2 regions of the Falsiroseomonas sp. HW251 genome follow, and region 2 is predicted to be linked to the other one. Evidence: riboswitches for the same ligand, from Rfam matches in the RefSeq annotation. Region 2 holds a riboswitch; the other holds the start of a gene.

Region 1 (3,398 bases), on a different contig from region 2:
GCTCACCTGGTCCGTCACGCGATAGGTCGCGGTCAGGTTCAGCACCGCCCCCGACTTGTTGTAGGCATAGCCCGACACCGACGTCCCGTCGTCGAGGTAGCTCGCGAAGGGGCCCTCCGGCGACGGGCCGGTGAACAGCACCTCCGGCACGATGACGAAGCGGTCGAAGGCCAGCCGCGCATTGGCCGTCACCACGTTGCGCGGCCGCCGCGGCAGCGGGTTACCGTCGCCGTCCTTCGCCTCGGTGATCGTCCAGCCGCCATAGAGCTCGAGCCAGCGCCACGGCCGCAGCGTCAGGTACAGCTCCGCCCCCTGCGACGTCGCCTTGTCGATGTTCTCGAGCGTGTCGAAGGCGGCGTTGAAGTTGATGAGGTTGTTGAAGCTCGACCGGAACCAGGTCGCGCCGGCGGTCGCGAAGCCGCTGTTGCCGAAGGCCGGGATGTCGGTCTCGATGCCGACCTCCCAGCTGAAGCTGTCCTCCGGCCGCAGGTTCGGATTGCCGCGGAAGAAGGTTCCGATCACGCCGTAGCGCTGGAACAGCGACGGCGCCTTGTACGCCGTGCCAGCCGCCGCGATGACGCGCGAATTGATCTCGGGGATCGCGATGTTGGCGCCGAGCCGCCAGGCCGTGAAGCCGTCATAGCCCTGCGCCTGCTCCTGGCTGATCCCGGCCTGCAGCTCGATCCGGTCCAGCAGCCGCGCCTGGATACCGATGTTGTAGGTCGTCGCGCGCTGCGACGCGTCCGTCGTGGTCTGGAAGGGCAGGTCGCCCGCGCGGCTGTCCGCGGTCTCGAGCGATTGGATCACGCCGAAATTCACCGCGATCCCGCCGAACGGCCCGGCATCGCCAAGCCGGAGGATGTTCGCCCATTCATAGCTCTGCCGGTTGCCGCGGTAGATGTCGTCCGCGGGCGCGAACTGCGCGTCATCAGCGGGATTGAGGTTGCGCCGGTTGGCGCCGACGAAGGACGCGCGCAGGCCCGTGGTCCAGACGCCGCCCAGCGTCGTCTCGGCCTGCAGCTGCCCGTAGGTCATCCGGTCGGTCAGGCGGTTGTTCGGGTCGTCATAGGGCACGCTGTCGAGGCTGACGTTGTTCTGCCGCCAGCGCAGCAACCCCTGCACCAGCGACTGCGCATTCGGCCGGAAGCCGAGCCGCGCGGTGGCCGCCTGGCCGTTGAAGCCGTCGGCCTCGCCGATATTGGTCGCGAGCCGCGGCGGCGTGACGTTGAACCCGCGGGACGAGATGCCCTGCCCCATCAGCAGCCAGTTCCAGCGGTCGGTCGTGCCGGCGCCGCCGATGTTGCCGGAGACCGTGCGCTCGGAGCCGAAGCCCGCCTCGCCGAAGACCTGGGCCGGCGTGTTGGCCGGCGCGCGGCGGGTGATCATGTTGACGACGCCGCCGACGGCGCCCGAGCCATAGAGCGAGCTCGCGGGGCCGCGCACCACCTCGATCCGCTCGATGTCGCCGAGCAGCTCGTTGCCGAAGTTGAAGGCGCCGTTCGGCTCCGACGGGTCGTTCAGCGGCACGCCATCCAGCAGAACCAGCACCTGGCGCGACGCCGCGCCGCGGACGAAGGCGCTGGCCTGCTGGCCGAAGCCGCCGCCCTGCACGAGCCGCACGCCGGGGACGGAGACCAGCGCCTCGGCCAGTGTGCGATAGCCCCGTTCCTCGATGTCCTGGCGGGTGATGACGGTGACCGCGGCGGGGACGCGGTCCAGCGGCGTCGGGATGCGGGTGGCGGTGACGACGGTGTCGGGGACCGGCGGCGGGCTCTGCGCGAAGGCAGGCGTGGACAGCGCGATCGCGCTGCTGAGCAACAGATGGCGGCGCATGGATATCCCTCCGTGCGGCGTGACGACATGCCCGGCCGGGTTTCCCCGACCGGACGGCTGGCGTCGTCGCCGCAGGCGGAGCCGCACGCATGCCATCGCTGGCACGCGTCTCACTCCGTTGCGCCGGTGCACCCCGCCCGGCACGCGCGGGACGTCTCTGCCCTGGCCGGTCTCCTGGCTCGCGGAGTGCCGGAGACGTCTCCGACGTCCGTCCCGCCTTCTCGGGCTTGCGGCCCAATGGCGTGTGGGACGGACAACTCCGCCTACAGTTGCGGGGGCAGCCGCGGACTTGGCGGGCGCAGCCCGCCTTCTCGCGTTCCCGTTTCAGCCCTTGCGGGCCACCGAGGCATGGGACGAGTGTAAATCGGCCGGGACAGCCGCGCCAAGCCGGCGGATCAAAGACATCTTCCCTGAATTTTTGGGCGGAAGAGTGCTTTCCGACCGCTTTAGAAGAACCACCCCACCGCGGCGACGCCGAGCCAGCCGATCGCCACCAGGATCGCGGTCGCGAAAGCGCAGCCCGCGACCGTCAGCGCCACGCCGATCCCCGTCACCTTGCTGTCGTGCTCGATCAGCCCGAGCGCCATGACGATGTTGCCGAAGGCCGGCGGGCCGTTCGTGCCCGGCCCCGGCAGGATCAGCATGATCGCGACATAGGCGGTGAGCCAGCCGATGATCCGCTCGCCCGCCTTGCTCGTGAAGAAGCCCGGCCGCGGGCGGATCCAGCGCTCGATCCGCTTCAGCCCCCTGGACGAGGCCCCGGCCAGCCGCAGCAGGTCCGACCGCTTGACGGATTGGCGCGCCAGCACCTTGGGCAGCTTCGGCACGCGGTAGCCCAGCCCCATCTGCACGCCGAGGATCAGCAGCGGCGTGCCGAAGACGCTCGCCATCCCCGGCAGCAGGCCCGGCAGCAGCAGCAGCAGCGACAGCATGCCGAAGGCGCGGTCGCCGAAGGCCTCGGCCATGTCGCCGAGCGTGATGCGCTCACCCGGGAAGGTCGCCGCGACCTCGGCCACGATGCGCGAGATCGGGGCGGTGTCCTCGTCGTGGCCGGGCGCCTCTCCCGGGGTCATGGCGGCGTCGTTCACGCGCGCTGCCTAGCACGGGCCGTGGCCGGGCGCCTATTCCGGCTGGAAATTGGCGAGCCTGAGAAGCTGCTCCGAGCGGTCGAAGTCGCGGCGGATGAAGGCCGCGAAATCGGGCCCCGGCTCGGCCAGCGGCTCGATCCCGAGGGTGGCGACGCGGGCCTGCACGTCGGGCTCGAACATGCCGGCGCGCAGCACCTCGCCGATGCGCCCGGTGACCTCGGGCGGCAGGCCGCGCGGCCCCCACAGCGCCCACCAGGACTGGATGTCGAGCCCGGGCATGCCGGCCTCCGCCGCCGTCGGGATGTCGGGCGCGGCCTGGCTGCGGTTCGGGGCGGTGATGGCCAGGCCCCGCACGCGGCGTTCGCGGACCTGCGGCAGGGTCGCGAGGATCGGGTCGAACATCAGCTGGACATTGCCCGCGACCACGTCGGTCAGCGCCGGCGCCGTGCCGCGATAGGGGACATGGGTGATGTCCAC
Region 2 (3,398 bases):
GGCGGCAACCCCGCAGGCGTCGTGCTGCTCGAGGCACTGCCGCCATCCCATGAGATGCAGGCCGTGGCGGCGCGGATCGGGTATTCGGAGACCGTCTTCGGCGCGCCCGAGCAGGATGGCTGGCGCGTCCGCTACTTCGCACCGGAAGCCGAGGTCGCGTTCTGCGGCCATGCCACCATCGCGCTGGGTGCTGCCCTGGCGGCCCGCCTGGGCGCGCAGGTCTTTCGCCTCCGCCTCAACGACGCGGCTATCACGGTGGACGGATGGGAACGGGGCGGCACCATGTTGGCGGCCCTGGTGTCGCCGCGGGCGACGAGCCGCCCTGCCTCGCCCGAGCTGACGGAGGATGCGCTGCGCCTGTTCTCGCTCGACGCCGCCGACCTCGACCCGAGGATCCCACCTGCCGTGACGGATGCGGGCGCCCCGCACCTCGTCCTTGCGCTGCGGGAGCGTGAAAGGCTGGCGGCCCTGACCTACGATTTCGATGCCGGCCGCGCGCTGGCGCTGCGCGCGGCGATCTGCACCTTCAACATCGTGCAGGCCGAGGGAAGCCGGCGCTTCCACGCCCGCAACCCCTTCCCCTACGGCGGCGTGTACGAGGACCCGGCGACGGGGGCAGCCGCGGCGGCGCTGGGCGGCTACCTCCGTCGCATCGGCTGGCCGCATGGCGGCGGCATCGAGGTGCTGCAGGGCGAGGACATGGGCCAGCCATCGCGCCTGCACGTCGCGATTGGCCCAAACCAAGCGCAAGGGGTTCGCGTTTCCGGAGAGGTCAGATGGCTGGCGGAGCCGGACGCAGCATGAGCGGCGCGCATGCATCGGTACAGGCCGTCGTCGTCCGGCCCGCCACGCCGGCCGATGCGGCGCGCGTCGAAGCGTTGCTGGTGGCTTCCTACTCCTCTCTGTTGCGGACGAGCCATGAACCGTCGCTTCTGGCGCAGGCGCTGCCGTACATGGTCCGCCCGCAGGCAAGTCTGCTCGGCAGCGGAACCTGGTATCTGGCTGAGGACGGAGGCGGTGCCGGGCCACCGCTAGGCTGCGGCGGCTGGACCGTGGCGGCACCCGGCGGCGGAGCCGCCACGCCGCATCTCGCGCATCTGCGGCACTTCGCGACCCGTCCCGACATGACGCGCCGAGGCGTCGGCTCCCGCATCCTCGCGCGCTGCGTCGCCGATGCCACGGCGCACGGCATCGAGGTCTTCGAGTGCCTGGCCACTCTCGCCGCGGAACCATTCTATGCGCGCCTCGGCTTCGACCGCGTCGAGGCCGCGTCCGTCATGCTGGGCAATGCCGTCGATTTCCCCGTGGTCCGCATGCGCCTGCGTCTCGGCGCTTTCGGGGCGGGATAGCGGCCGCGACGCTGCGGACCCGACAGCCCGATCTTGGATGGCGGATACCCGCTCGTAAAGGAGCCGACCGTGCCAGCCTATGTCCACGTCAACCTGCGTATCCTGGATCAGGCCAGCCTCGCCGAGCGCTTCGGCGTCAGCGTCCAGCCGCTCGGAGACGGCAGCGTGGCGGTGGCGCTGCGCGTGGAGCGCGAGGTGCCGCTACCGGCTGCTTGCCCGACCGTGGTCGCCCCCGCGGGGTCATCCAGTATCGCGCCTGGAACGCGATCGCGCGGCCCAGCGCGCGATGGTGGAGCGTGCTGCAGCGTAGCTGCCAGGGCGCCAACGCCTGTCGGTGCCCAGGGGGCGAAGGATGGCCTACGGCAGCCTTGATTCATGCTCTCTATAAAGATATCTTTATGTGGCGTTGGTCCTGCGCGAGCGGGTGAAAAGGGAAGTCCGTGCGGGCGGGGAAGCCCCCAAAGTCGGACGCTGCCCCAGCAACTGTCGGCGGGAAGCCGCCGGCCCGAGCTCCTCCGGCAGGGGCGCCACTGCGCGGAAGCGCGGGAAGGCAGGGCCGGTGGCGAGGGGCGCAAGCCCGGCACCCGTGAGCCAGGAGACCTGCCCACGCCGTGCACCCCGCCAGCCGGGGGCGCGCCACCCCAACGGCCGGGCTGGGTGTCCCGGGCGACGGAGACCGCCTGCGATGACCATCGCCGCCAATCTCGGCTACCCGCGCATCGGACCGCGGCGCGAGCTGAAATCCGCCCTCGAAGCCTTCTGGGCCGGCACCACCGCCGAGGCGGACCTGCACGCCACCGCCGCCGCGCTGCGCGCCGGCGCCCGCGCCGTCCAGCAGGGCTGCGGGATCAGCCATCTCCCCTCGGCCGATTTCGCGCTCTACGACCACGTGCTGGAGACCGCCTGCGCCTTTGGGCTGATCCCGCCTGGCTACGGCTGGTCCGGCGACGGCCCTGCCTCGCTCGCCACGGTGTTCGCCCTGGCCCGCGGCGCGCGCGGCAGCGCGGCGGAGCGTGCCGCCGGCATCCCGGCCGGCGCCGTGGCGCTCGAGATGACCAAGTGGTTCGACACCAACTACCACTACATGGTGCCGCGCCTATCGGCGGCGATGCGCCCGCGGCTGCTGGACAACCGCTGGGTCCGCGCGCTGCGCGAGGGGCTTCAGCACGGCACGCGCACCCGGCCCGTGCTGCTCGGCCCGGTCTCGCTGCTGCTGCTGTCGAAAGCCGAGGACGGCTCGCGCCCGCTCGACCTCTTGCCGGCGCTGCTGCCCGCCTATGCCGATGCGCTGCGCTTCCTGGCCGAGGCCGGCGCCGTCTGGGTGCAGGTCGACGAGCCCTGCCTGGTTACCGACCTGCCGCCCGGCGCCGTGGAGGCCTACCGCACCGCCTTCCGCGCGCTCGCGGATGCCGCGCCCGGGCTGCACCTGCTGCTGGCCACCTACTTCGAAGGGCTGCGCGACAACCTCGGCCTGGCCGCGTCGCTGCCGGTCGCCGGACTTCACCTGGACCTGGCGCGCGCGCCGGACCAGCTCGATGCGGCGCTGCTGGCGCTGCCGCGCGACCGCTGGCTCTCCCTGGGCGTGGTGGATGGCCGCAATGTCTGGCGCACCGACCTGCGCGCCGCGCTGGCGCAGCTTCGCACGGCCGAGGTGGCGGGCTTCGGCCGGCGGCTCATGGTCGCCCCCTCCTGCTCGCTGCTGCATGTGCCGCACAGCCTGGCGATGGAGACGGCGCTGGACCCCGCGCTGAAGCGCCGCCTTGCCTTCGCGACCGAGAAGCTGAAGGAGGTCGCGACCCTGGCCCGCGCGCTGGACGAGGGCGAGAGGGCCGTCGCCGCCGTCTTCGAGGAGAGCGACCGCGCACTGGCCGAAGAGCGCGCCGATGCGCGGCTGAACGATCCCGCGGTGGCCACGCGCCTCGCCGCCGCGACGCCGGCGATGGAGCAGCGGCGCAGCCCCTATCCACGGCGTGCCGAGGCGCAGGCGGCGCGGCTCGGCCTGCCCGAGCTGCCGGTGACCTCGATCGGCTCCTGGCCACAGACCGACGA

What was found. A riboswitch is a leader RNA that binds a small molecule or an ion and turns the genes downstream of it on or off. The one in region 2 is predicted to bind cobalamin.
Region 1: linked by a shared signal. The riboswitch ahead of ACLF3M_RS02965 (TonB-dependent receptor plug domain-containing protein) and the one ahead of metE (5-methyltetrahydropteroyltriglutamate--homocysteine S-methyltransferase) in region 2 are both predicted to bind cobalamin.

What each region holds. Positions count from the first base shown of each region.
Region 1 is NZ_JBNXUM010000002.1:218,456-221,853, forward strand. It holds gene ACLF3M_RS02965 (TonB-dependent receptor plug domain-containing protein) at 1-1,833, opposite strand, end outside; cobalamin riboswitch at 1,981-2,194, opposite strand; gene ACLF3M_RS02970 (exopolysaccharide biosynthesis protein) at 2,280-2,921, opposite strand; gene ACLF3M_RS02975 (Bug family tripartite tricarboxylate transporter substrate binding protein) at 2,955-3,398, opposite strand, start outside.
Region 2 is NZ_JBNXUM010000006.1:203,049-206,446, reverse strand. It holds gene ACLF3M_RS09460 (PhzF family phenazine biosynthesis protein) at 1-804, shown strand, start outside; gene ACLF3M_RS09455 (GNAT family N-acetyltransferase) at 801-1,349, shown strand; cobalamin riboswitch at 1,740-1,971, shown strand; gene metE (5-methyltetrahydropteroyltriglutamate--homocysteine S-methyltransferase) at 2,035-3,398, shown strand, end outside.